DNA from 3 places in the Enterococcus diestrammenae genome. Region 1 is predicted to be linked to each of the others. Evidence: predicted binding sites of a transcription regulator. Region 1 holds the regulator's gene; each other region holds the start of a gene.

Region 1 (4,292 bases):
TTTTCACAGGACCGATACAATAGTAGTTTTTCGAATCGTTGTGTTTCTGCTGAGAAAATGCTAGACTGAACAGCGAATCTGAAGGAAATGGAGGATGAAGTGGATGATTCAAAGTGACTCACAGGCAATCTCAGCCTACATTCACATTCCTTTTTGTGAACATATCTGTTACTACTGTGACTTCAATAAAGTCTTTCTTGAAGGGCAACCAGTGGATGAATATCTTGAGCTACTGTTAAGAGAGATGGACTTACAGTTGGCCCAGACGCCCATCGACCAAGCGCCGACACTATACGTCGGTGGGGGCACACCAACTGCACTGACTGCTCAACAGCTAGATCGTTTACTGGGAGGGATTGTCCAACGCTTTCCCATGAAGACAGTGGAAGAATTTACGGTAGAAGCGAATCCTGGTGACTTGACGGTGGACAAACTGAAGGTCATGCAAAACTATGGTGTGGATCGCCTGTCCATGGGGGTACAGACTTTTGATGATCGCCTCTTAAAGAAGATTGGTCGTAAACATACGGCAGATGATGTCTATCAAACGATGGCTTTTTTGGAAAAAGCTGATTTTCGTAATGTGTCCATCGATTTAATATACGCCTTGCCTGGCCAGAGTTTGGCTAGTTTCCGTGACACACTGAAGCGAGCTCTTGACCTCGATTTGCCCCATTACTCTTTGTATTCCTTGATTTTAGAAAATAAAACCATGTTCATGAATTGGGTACGACAAGGACGTTTGGAGTTACCAGATCAAGAAGAAGAAGGTCAAATGTTTGAAGAGACGATCAAGGCGATGGAAAAAGCTGGACGAAAGCAATACGAAGTCAGTAATTTTGCGTTGCCAGGACATGAATCCAAGCATAATACCGTCTATTGGCATAACCAACACTATTTTGGCTTTGGCGCTGGAGCGAGTGGGTATCTGGGGAACCGACGTTACAAAAATTATGGGCCCATTCAACATTATTTAAAACCGTTACGTCAAGGTATTTTGCCAGTGATGGAAAATGAAGTCTTAACTCGCGAAAATCAAATGGAGGAAGAAATGTTTTTGGGCTTGCGTTTAAAAGAAGGAGTTTCCTTCCAACGCTTCCAGGAAAAATTTCAATGTTCTCTGGAATCGGTTTATGGGGATGTCCTGTCGACAGAAGCAAAGGCTGGCCATTTAGTGGTGGAAAATGGCAGTGTTCGTTTGACGGCACAAGGGTTATTGATTGGGAACGATATTTTTGAAAAGTTTTTATTAGATGAATGACAGGAAAGTCGCTATTGAGGAAGCTATCTCCAGTGGCGGCTTTTTATTATCGTGAACAACAATCAAAAGCTAGCAAAACTAGAAAAAAGCGTGAATATTCTTTGAAGACGCTGACTCAGATAACTCTGTCATGGCTAGCAATCAGCTAAAAAGCTTGATCTATCACTCTTTTTCAGTACAATTTTGAATTAGCACTCGGCAATCGTGAGTGCTAATTTTTGATGTAAAATTCTTGACATCTCAAGTAAATGTGGTATATTTATAATCGTGTTAGCACTTAGAGTTAATGAGTGCTAATGAGAGGTGATAGAAATGTTGACAAATCGGCAACAAGATATTCTACGTCTCATCATCCAGCATTACACACAGACCGGACAGCCGGTTGGTTCAAAAAAACTAATGGAAGAAGGAATCGATGCCAGTTCGGCGACGATCAGAAATGAAATGAAGGCCTTAGAAGAGTTAGGGCTCCTTCAAAAAACCCATTCTTCTTCCGGACGTGTTCCTTCGATTGAGGGATACCGTTACTATGTGGACCATCTGTTGCAGCCGAGTCGAGTCGCTAAAAAGGAGATGCAGACGATCCGCCAATCTTTTGGTGGGGAGTTTCATGAAATCAATGAAATTATCCAACAGTCTGCCACGATTCTTTCTCAGTTGACCAGCTATACGGCTCTGTCTTTAGGTCCGGATGTCAAAGACCGAAAATTGACCGGTTTTCGGATTGTACCATTGAATAATCGCCAAGTCATCGCCTTGATTGTGACGGATAAAGGAAATGTGGAAAGCCAAGTCTTTACCATTCCGGCCGCCATCAGTGGGGAAGATTTGGAGAAGATGGTCCGAATCATCAATGATCGGTTAGTGGGAGAACCGCTAGTCACTGTCTATAATCGGTTGCGAACGGAAATCCCAATGATTCTCCATAAGTATTTTCAAACCACAGAAGGCATCTTATCCTTGTTTGATACCATGTTGGGACAAGCTTTCGAATCGAAGGTCTATGTCGGTGGTCGGATGAATATGCTTGATTTTGAGGGAGCTCAAGATGTGGATCATTTCAAAACGATGTATACGTTGATGAAAGATTCAGAAAAATTGAGTCAATTGCTAGTGCCACAGGATCGTGGAATTCAGATTCGGATTGGCAATGAACTGGGTAGTCAGCTCTTTCAAAATATGAGCTTGATCCAAGCAACCTACGAAATCGACGGCCACGGTCAAGGAACCATTGCATTGCTAGGTCCTACCAGCATGCCCTATTCGAAGATGTTCGGTTTGATTGATGCTTTTCGCCACGAATTAGCGTCAAAACTGGCGGATTACTATCGTTCGCTGGACAATAGTAGCGAGTGGAGTTAAGGAAACTAAAGAAGGGAAGTCATGATGTGTCCAAAAAAGACCAAGAGTTCAAGGCGGAAGTTGAAGAACTAGAAGATTTAGTTGCTGGCGAAAATGCCGAAGCGACTGAGTCTGCTGAGGTAAGCGATGAATTGTCAGAACTGGAAAAAGTAACAGCTGAGAAAGCTGCGTTGGAAGATCAATACTTGCGGGCGCAAGCAGAGATCGCCAACATTACTAAGCGCAATCGTAGCGAGCGGGAAATGCTACAAAAATACCGTTCCCAAGATTTAGCAAAAAAATTGCTCTCTTCCATTGATAACTTAGAGCGAGCATTAGCGACTGAAGTCACTGATGATCAAGGAGCAAGTTTGAAAAAAGGTGTGGAAATGGTGCTGGAAAGCCTGTTAAACGCCTTGAAGGAAGAAGGAATTGAAGAGATTCCTGCAGCAAAAGGCACCGCCTATGATCCAAATGTTCATCATGGTGTGCAAACAGTCCCCGCTTCTGAGGAACTGCCTGCAGATACCATCGTAGAAGTCTTTCAAAAAGGTTACAAACTCCATGACCGCGTTTTGCGACCAGCCATGGTCATCGTAGCCCAATAAACAAGTTGTTCACGTAATTTATTACGATAAAAACACATTTACAAAGGAGTGCTTTAATTATGAGTAAAATTATCGGTATTGACTTAGGTACCACCAACTCTGCCGTTTCCGTATTGGAAGGCGGAGAAGCAAAGATTATCGCCAATCCAGAAGGCAACCGTACGACACCATCTGTGGTTTCCTTCAAAAACGGTGAAATCCAAGTCGGGGAAGTTGCTAAACGTCAAGCAGTGACTAACCCAAATACAGTAGCTTCCATCAAACGCCACATGGGTGAAGCTGGCTATAAAGTTCAAGTGGAAGACAAATCTTATACTCCACAAGAAATTTCAGCAATGATCTTGCAATACTTGAAAGGTTTCGCTGAAGATTACCTTGGGGAAAAAGTTGAAAAAGCGGTTATCACTGTGCCGGCTTATTTCAATGATGCTCAACGTCAAGCAACCAAAGATGCTGGTAAAATCGCCGGTTTGGAAGTGGAACGGATTGTCAACGAACCAACTGCCGCAGCCTTGGCTTACGGTATGGACAAGACGGATAAAGATGAAAAAATCTTAGTCTTTGACCTTGGTGGTGGGACCTTCGACGTATCCATCCTTGAACTTGGTGACGGCGTCTTTGATGTTTTGTCAACAGCTGGGGACAATCACCTCGGTGGGGATGACTTCGATAACAAGATCATTGACTACATGGTAGCTGAATTTAAGAAAGAAAACGGAATTGACTTGTCCGCTGACAAGATGGCTTTGCAACGGTTGAAAGATGCTGCTGAAAAAGCGAAGAAAGACTTATCTGGTGTGACTTCTACTCAAATTAGCTTGCCATTTATCACAGCTGGTGAAGCTGGACCAATGCACTTGGAAATGACTTTGACTCGTGCGAAATTTGACGAAATCACAGCTGATTTAGTTGAACGGACAAAAACACCGGTTCGCCAAGCGTTGAAAGATGCTGGCTTGAACCAATCTGAAATCGATGAAGTCATCTTAGTTGGTGGTTCTACTCGTATTCCAGCGGTAGTTGAAGCAGTTCGTAAAGAAACCAACAAAGAACCTAACAAGTCTGTGAACCCAGATGAAGTT
Region 2 (4,292 bases), on a different contig from region 1:
TCGTAATGATTCCCGTTACCCCCAAGACTAAACAGCGCCGCATCCCTTCAACTGAATCTACCGTCCAAGGGCGCACCGCAATTGGATAGTCCGCCATTTGAGCCGCATGGGTTTCCACCCAGTCGATCTTCGGATGAATCCCTTCGATAAACGGTCGACTCAAGGCTAGCGGCGGTTTGGATTCTGCCGTTCCCATGATAAAATCCAACTGGGCATCCGGCTCTATTTCATGGATGATTTCCAATGATTTCATATTGAAACTACAGTACCAGTGAGCAAACGGCCAGAGCTGACTGGTCATCAAGTTGCTAAGTTTTTCTTCAATCCCGGGATAGTGGTACTTATCCGTCTTGATTTCAATGGTCAAGACCCCACGATAATTCCGCATCAAAAGTAAGTTTAGGACTTCTTTTAAAGTAGGTATCTTGGTGGACTGATATTCTGAAGAAAACCAGCCCCCGGCATTCAGACGTTTGAGTTCAGTTAGCGTCTTCTCCCGCAAAAGACCTTTGCCATCGGTGGTGCGATCGACTTCTTCATCATGCATCACCATCAAATGGCCATCCTTTGACAGGTGCACGTCCAATTCAATCACGTCGGCCTCTACCCGCACCGCTTCCGCAAATGCAGGCAACGTGTTTTCTGGGCGGGTCCCACTAGCGCCACGGTGGGCAACTACTTGTGTCATCTGTTTCACTCCAATCGCATCCATTGTACCACTTCGAGACCTTTTGAAACAACGTTGGGGATATTCCTTGATTCCAAAGCATTGATACTGGCTAAAACCTAGGCGCTTGTCTCCTGGTCTATTAAAAAAAGATCATCATCTTCTTTTTGAAAATGATGATCCCTAGCTTAATTGGATAAGTAAGTCAGTTCCTCTTGAGAATACTGCTTCAATTGCGTTTTCCGCTCATTGATCAGTTCCACCAAGGAGTCAGAGAAATGCTCTAGCAATACGCGACCACCTTTGTAAGCATACCCACCGATATTCACCGTCTCTTCGGGGGTCAAAATCACTTTCCGTTGCCCAATCTTAGTAAAGAATTCTTCCACAATAAAATTAGGCAAGTAAAAATTATTTTGCGAGACAAATGATTGCAGATAAACATAATCATCAATAGTGATATAGGCATCATCAAAGGCATCAAAGCTGATGTAAGCCTCCAAAGTCGCTGAACGTTTTTGTAAGATTTCTTGGACTTTTTTATTCAATAATAAGAGGGTTTCGATTTCTCGTACCTTGTGTTCCAACACCCGCCGGCGATGTTCTTTTCGTTGCTCGAAGCGAATTCGTAAATTAAAGGTGATCGTGACGATGATTGCCCCGATTAATACCCCCACCAAGGCGGCTACTGCTGTTAGGATATTGGCTGACATAAAATCTCCTCACTTTTCAAAATTGTTCCATGACTCGTTATTTTTATTGTAGCATAAAAGCCCCCAAGACTCGCAATAGAAAGGGAAGCTCAGACCTGAGTTTTTTCGTTTGACCAACTTTGACCATCAGTGTATACTTCTTTTTAGAAGTCGCGGCACATTTGTGCTACACTTATGAATGAAAAAACTTGAGCCACCCTAAACATCGGTGGCACAATTTAAAGGAGGAAACTTTCTTATGAATTTAATCCCTACAGTAATTGAACAATCGTCTCGTGGTGAAAGAGCCTATGACATCTACTCTCGCTTACTTAAAGACCGCATCATCATGTTAAGCGGCCAAGTAACCGACGATTTGGCAAACTCCATCATCGCTCAATTGTTGTTCTTGGATGCCCAAGATTCAGAAAAAGATATCTATTTGTACATCAACTCACCAGGTGGTAGCGTGACTGCCGGCATGGCAATTTACGATACCATGAACTTCGTCAAAGCTGACGTCGTAACCATCGTTATGGGGATGGCGGCTTCAATGGGGTCATTCTTATTGACAGCAGGTACGAAAGGCAAACGCTTTGCTTTACCAAATGCTGAAATCATGATTCACCAACCTCTTGGCGGTGCCCAAGGGCAAGCTACAGAAATCGAGATTGCCGCTCGTCATATCTTGCAAACCCGCGAACGCTTGAACGCAATCTTGGCAGAACGTACGGGTCAACCATTGGAAGTCATCGAAAAAGATACCGATCGAGACAACTACATGACCGCCCAACAAGCCAAAGATTACGGCTTGATCGACGAAATCATGGAATCTTCCAATAGCTTGAATAAATAATGGAACAAAACAGGGCAGACTCGCTTCCGGAGAATCCCTCGGGTTGTAGTGGGACTGCTAATCCAATTGCTACGGAGCTAATTTTTTATAAGTTCTCTATCTAGACCAAAAAAGAAGGCACTGATATTCATCAGCGTCTTCTTTTTTGCTCTAGTAAATTAATTGAAAATGCCCTTCTCGATGGGCTGCTCCCATCGCAATATAATGCTGGATATATTGCCGATTTTTTTCCAGTTCTGCTGGAGTTAGTGGTCGAATCACTCTTGCCGGTCGCCCAAACGCTAAAACATTGGGGGGAATCACCGTTCCTTGGGTCACCAAAGAGCCCGCCCCAAGCAAACTATTTTCACCAATCACCGCATGATTTAAGACGATACTGCTCATCCCAATCAAAGCCCCTTTTTCAATGCGGCAGCCATGAAGCATACACTGGTGGCCCACCGTGACATTTTCGGCAATATTTGTTGGGGCATCGTGATCCACATGGATAATCGTACCATCTTGGATATTTGTACCTGCACCAATCGTAATCGAGTTAGCATCTCCGCGAAGCACACTATTGTACCAAACGGTAACATCTGCCCCCAGCTGGACATCTCCTACCACCACCGCATTTTTTGCGATAAAAGGTTTCATCCACCTCACACGCCTTTCTTTAAGACTTCCCTTTTTCTCAGAATCTAACCTTATTATCCAACGTTTCCCCCTGTAACACAAATCGTTTCAAAAAAATCAGCTATCCACGAAGCCATAGAACACTTCCGAGATAGCTGATGTTTTTAGTTATTCGTAATCGCCGTCTTCGGCAAACTGACTTTGATAGAGCTTGCTATAAAAGCCGCCTTGCGCTAAGAGGGTTTCATGGTTGCCTTTTTCGATGATATTGCCATGGTTCATCACCAAAATCAAATCAGCATCCCGAATGGTAGACAAACGGTGAGCAATCACAAAACTAGTGCGCCCTTCCATTACTTTGTCCATCGCTTTTTGGATCAAAGCTTCCAATCGAGTATCCACCGAACTAGTGGCTTCATCCAAAATCAAAATTTTCGGATTTGAAATGACGGCGCGGGCAATGGTTAACAATTGTTTTTGCCCAAGGGAGACGTTGTTTCCCTCGGCGTTGATCGTCATCTCGTAACCATCAGGCATGGTGCGGATAAAATGATCCACGTTGGCTGTTTTGGCTGCATCCACCACTTCATAATCCGTCGCCTCCAGATGGCCAAAACGGATATTGTCAGCAATGGTTCCTTCATAGAGCCACGCATCTTGTAAGACCATCCCAAAAACCGAACGAACTTCGCTGCGATCCATCGACTTGGTGTCCACGCCATCGATTTTGATAGCGCCTGAATCCACGTCATAAAAACGCATCAACAAATTGATTAAGGTGGTTTTACCAGCTCCAGTCGGTCCCACGACTGCGACAGTTTGCCCCGCCTTGACTTCAAAGCTGAGGTCAGTAATTAGCGGGTTTTTCGGATCATAGCTAAAGGCTACGTGATCAAACGTCACATTGCCTTGGACCGGTGTGGGCAGGGGTACGTTTTCTTCATTCAAACTTTCTTCTGGTTCATCCAAAATCTCGAAGACCCGGCGTGAAGCCGCAGAAGCTGCCTGCAACACGGTGGAAAGCTGGGTGATATTTCCCAAAGGTTGACTAACCTGCCAGATATACTGGATAAAAGCTTGCAACTGCCCCACCACGATAACACCGGCAATCACATAATGGCCCCCCATCACTGCGATGGCAATATAAGCCAGATATGCCGTCAGGGACACGAGAGGATTCATCAGTCCTGAAATAAAGGAGGCCTTAAAACCATTATTTCGGACGTTGTAGTTAACTTTTTTGAAATTTTCCAAGGTTTCTTTTTCCCGTCCGTAAACCTTCAAGACGGCAAACCCAGTCATATTTTCTTGAACAAACCCATTCAAGTCCCCCAACGCATTTTGCATGTTTTGGAAATACTTTTGGGAGATTCCGATAATGGTTCGCGAAATGATGAAAGATAGCGGAATCATGATCATCGCTACCAAAGCCATCTTCCAATTGATATAAAACATCATGGAA
Region 3 (4,292 bases), on a different contig from region 1:
AGTCGGACGTAAACCTGATGACTTGGATGCCATCTTGGTTACCCATGAACATCGGGACCATATCCATGGTGTCGGCGTGATGGCACGAAAATACAAGTTAGATATCTACGCCAATGAAAAAACATGGGCGGCGATGGACCCCATGATTGGCAATGTCCCTCTGGAGCAAAAGCAAATTTTTGAAATGGGTAAAGTTTTAACGTTAGGGGATTTGGACATCGAGAGTTTTGGTGTCTCCCACGATGCGGCAGCGCCTCAATTTTATAGTTTTCACAAAAATGATAAGAGTTTTGTCATGCTGACGGATACGGGCTATTGTTCTGATCATGTGCGTGGCGTGATTCGCAATGCGGATGCCTATCTATTAGAATCGAACCACGACTTAGAAATGTTACGGATGGGACCTTATCCTTGGAACTTAAAGCAACGGATTTTGGGAGACCACGGTCATTTGTCTAATGAAGATGGGGCTTTGGTCGCTGCTGATATCATCGGCGACAAAACCAAACGGATTTATCTGGGCCATTTGAGTAAGGAAAACAATCTGAAAGAATTGGCTCATTTGACGATGGAAAACACGTTAAGAGAACATGATCTCGGAGTGGGGTATGATTTTGATGTTTATGACACCGATCCAGACCGCGCCTGTGAGCTGTTTTCGTTGTGATAAAATAATCAGATGGTGAAATATAGCTCCGTAAATTTTATTGTTTTTCTGTCATTTGTTGACTGATTATCCGTAACATTCATACTACTTTTGCCGGTTTAATCTTAAATATATATATGACAAAAGCACTACTTTCCTCAGGGCGTAACTGAGAGGAAGTGATGCTTTTTTGTAGATAAAGAACTTATTTATTTGCCTACCACACCGACATGTTGGTTTTCGTAAAGGTTTTGTTCAGCGATATCTAGCATCGCTACAGCATAGTCAGCCATACTGATTTCACTATTGCCGGCAGCGTCTGTACCCAAGTGGTCGCCGGTGAAACGATACTCACCCGTAGCAGCACCATCAGGGTTGAAAAAAGCCGCTGGGGAGAGATAGGTCCATCTAAGCTGAGTCGTGGTCGGTAACTCTCGGAAAGCTTGGTACATATGATAAGCTGTCGGATAGTACGGCGCATCAGTGGGGGCCTGATCAATCATGCGGGTATCTTGGTCGTCAATAAAGAGGGAAGAAGAGCCCCCCACGACTAAAAGTCGTACCTTAGTTCCACTAAGAATAGTGATTAAATGGGCGAGGCTGGTTTCGTGTAAGTCTTCTTTGCCAGCCGGTGCTCGGAAGGCGTCGATGACTACATCGAAAGGGAGTAAATCCTCTTTGGTCAAAGCAAATAAGTCTTTTTCAATGTAGGGGACGTCAACTGTTAGTTTACTGGCATTGTGCATGATGGCGGTGATGTCTTGCCCACGTTTCAGACCTTCTTGAACAAGCAAGCTCCCTGCATGGCCGGTCGCACCGATAATTGCAATCTTCATCAAAAGTTCCTCCTTTGTCAGCTTTACGATTGAGCTATGATTTCATCATACGAGGCCCGTGGTAGGAAAGCAACAAATTGGTTTGCTTCCAAAATTCACTATTTTTTCTTCATGATTTCTTCTAGATTTTTTTGAGTAAATGACTTGCCATCTGGTGTCAAAATGAGTATCATAAGTTTTGTAGGTTAGCACTCGATGTATGAGAGTGCTAATTCCCAAAACACAAAATCGTAACAACATTATTGGAGGGATTTAACGTGTTAAAACCATTAGGTGATCGCGTCGTTATCAAAGTCGCGAAGGAAGAAGAAAAATCAATCGGCGGTATCGTCTTAGCCTCATCCGCTCAAGAAAAACCGCAAACAGGCGAAGTTGTCGCTGTTGGTGCTGGACGTACTTTGGATAGTGGCGAAAAAGCACCTCTTGAAGTCAGCGTTGGTGACCAAGTGATGTTTGAAAAATATGCTGGCTCTGAAGTCAAGTTCGATGGCGTAGAATACTTAATCGTCAATGGCAAAGACATTATGGCCATCGTTGAATAGGTTGCTTACCAAACTTCCCCAAAAATGACAATTTAACAAATGGTATCAGATTAGACGAAGAGCTTGAGATGAGCCCAGCCGATCTGAGCCAACTAATTATGAGGTGAAATAAATCATGGCAAAAGAACTTAAGTTTTCAGAAGATGCCCGGGCAGCGATGCTTCGCGGGGTAGATAAACTAGCAGATACGGTCAAAGTTACCTTAGGCCCTAAAGGTCGTAATGTTGTATTGGAAAAATCTTATGGCTCACCTTTGATTACAAACGACGGGGTCACCATCGCCAAAGAAATCGAATTGGAAGACCATTTTGAAAATATGGGGGCCAAATTGGTTTCCGAAGTTGCTTCAAAAACCAATGATATCGCTGGTGACGGGACAACGACGGCTACCTTGTTAACGCAAGCCATCGTTCGTGAAGGATTGAAAAACGTGACTGCAGGCGCGAACCCAATCGGTATCCGTCGCGGGATTGAATTGGCAACGAAAGCCGCAGTTGAAGAATTGCACAAAATCTCAACAGTGGTTGATTCTAAAGAAGCGATTGCTCAAGTTGGTGCGGTTTCTTCTAGCTCTGAAGAAGTCGGTCAATACATTGCTGATGCTATGGAAAAAGTTGGCAATGATGGGGTCATTACCATTGAAGAATCAAAAGGGATTGAAACCGAATTAGACGTAGTGGAAGGGATGCAATTTGACCGCGGCTACCTTTCTCAATACATGGTGACTGACAATGATAAGATGGAAGCTGTTTTGGACAATCCTTACATCTTGATCACGGACAAAAAGATTTCCAATATTCAAGATATCTTGCCTTTATTGGAACAAATCTTGCAACAATCAAAACCACTGTTGATCATTGCTGACGACGTGGATGGCGAAGCATTGCCAACATTGGTCTTGAACAAAATTCGTGGGACTTTCAATGTCGTCGCTGTGAAAGCACCTGGTTTTGGTGACCGTCGGAAAGCGATGTTGGAAGATATCGCTGTCTTGACTGGTGGCACGGTGATTACTGAAGACCTTGGTTTGGAATTGAAAGATGCGACAATCGAAAGCTTGGGCCAAGCTAGCAAAGTCGTTGTTGATAAAGACAACACGACCATCGTGGAAGGTGCTGGTGCCACTGAAGCTATTCAAGCTCGGGTACAATTGATTAAAAACCAAATTGCTGAAACAACTTCTGATTTTGATCGGGAAAAATTGCAAGAACGCTTAGCTAAATTAGCTGGTGGGGTAGCCGTCATCAAAGTCGGTGCACCAACTGAAACTGAATTGAAAGAAATGAAATTACGAATTGAAGATGCCTTGAATGCTACTCGGGCCGCTGTCGAAGAAGGGATGGTCTCCGGTGGGGGGACAGCTTTAGTCAACGTCATCGGTAAAGTTTCCGAATTGGAAGCAGAAGGCGATATCGCAACTGGTATCAAGATTGTGCTTCGTGCCTTGGAAGAACCTGTGCGTCAAATTGCTGAAAATGCCGGGTATGAAGGCTCTGTCATCATCGACAAGCTGAAAAATGCTGAAATCGGCGTTGGTTTCAATGCTGCAAACGGTGAATGGGTGAACATGGTAGAAGCCGGTATTGTGGATCCTACTAAAGTAACTCGTTCAGCCTTGCAAAATGCGGCTTCTGTTGCTGCTTTGTTGTTAACCACTGAAGCAGTCGTAGCTGACAAACCAGAACCAGCTGCACCTGCTGCACCAGCAATGGATCCTGGCATGGGCATGATGTAAAAAAGTTTTGTTAACTAAATGTTTCGCCAAAAACCTCTCAAACAGCTATTTTGTTTGAGAGGTTTTGCTTCGTAACTAAAGGTTAGGGTGTCGAAAGTAAAAAATTAGAATTGTTGAAAAGCTTAATCCCATATTTTGGCCAAAAAAGCCCAACTAATAGGAATGCAAACCTAAATTAATCGGAAGGCTGTCGTTTTTTCCATATTTTTATGATTAAAGACGACTATATTTAGCAAAGGAACGTACACCCTAACCAATAAAGGACTTATAAAAAAATAAGCATCAAATGATTTGTCACGATGAAAAATCATTCTTGCTAACTAAGGATAGGAGAACCGTAGTAAACTGAAAATAAATAGCGCTGTATTTGAAGCGCTCGCGAATATACCAGTGGTGGAGAAAGGAGAGCGCAGATGTATCTCGAGAGCTTTTATTTTCCAACGCAAGCAGAAGAAGAGGGTTTCTTTACCGTTCCACGGGCCAAGGTCTATGATAGTTTTTATCCTTTTCAAGTCCTTTCCCGACACCAGTTT

What was found. The regulator HrcA, encoded in region 1, represses chaperone genes, less so after heat shock. The targets are predictions, from matches to a motif close to TTAGCACTCNNNNNNNNNGAGTGCTAA.
Region 2: a site for HrcA is predicted at 1,524-1,550, ahead of clpP (ATP-dependent Clp endopeptidase proteolytic subunit ClpP). Genes of this name have one in related genera too.
Region 3: a site for HrcA is predicted at 1,668-1,694, ahead of groES (co-chaperone GroES). Genes of this name have one in related genera too.

Annotation. Positions count from the first base shown of each region.
Region 1 covers NZ_JBMRGR010000005.1:80,027-84,318, forward strand. Annotated here, with positions in the region: gene hemW (radical SAM family heme chaperone HemW) at 95-1,261, shown strand; gene hrcA (heat-inducible transcriptional repressor HrcA) at 1,574-2,623, shown strand; gene grpE (nucleotide exchange factor GrpE) at 2,650-3,210, shown strand; gene dnaK (molecular chaperone DnaK) at 3,270-4,292, shown strand, end outside.
Region 2 covers NZ_JBMRGR010000007.1:103,024-107,315, forward strand. Annotated here, with positions in the region: gene ACO03U_RS06715 (glycerophosphodiester phosphodiesterase) at 1-688, opposite strand, end outside; gene ACO03U_RS06720 (hypothetical protein) at 856-1,380, opposite strand; gene clpP (ATP-dependent Clp endopeptidase proteolytic subunit ClpP) at 1,619-2,215, shown strand; gene ACO03U_RS06730 (gamma carbonic anhydrase family protein) at 2,366-2,851, opposite strand; gene ACO03U_RS06735 (ABC transporter ATP-binding protein) at 2,999-4,292, opposite strand, start outside.
Region 3 covers NZ_JBMRGR010000001.1:119,596-123,887, forward strand. Annotated here, with positions in the region: gene ACO03U_RS00575 (MBL fold metallo-hydrolase) at 1-667, shown strand, start outside; gene ACO03U_RS00580 (NAD(P)-dependent oxidoreductase) at 856-1,482, opposite strand; gene groES (co-chaperone GroES) at 1,740-2,024, shown strand; gene groL (chaperonin GroEL) at 2,140-3,759, shown strand; gene ACO03U_RS00595 (AAA family ATPase) at 4,173-4,292, shown strand, end outside.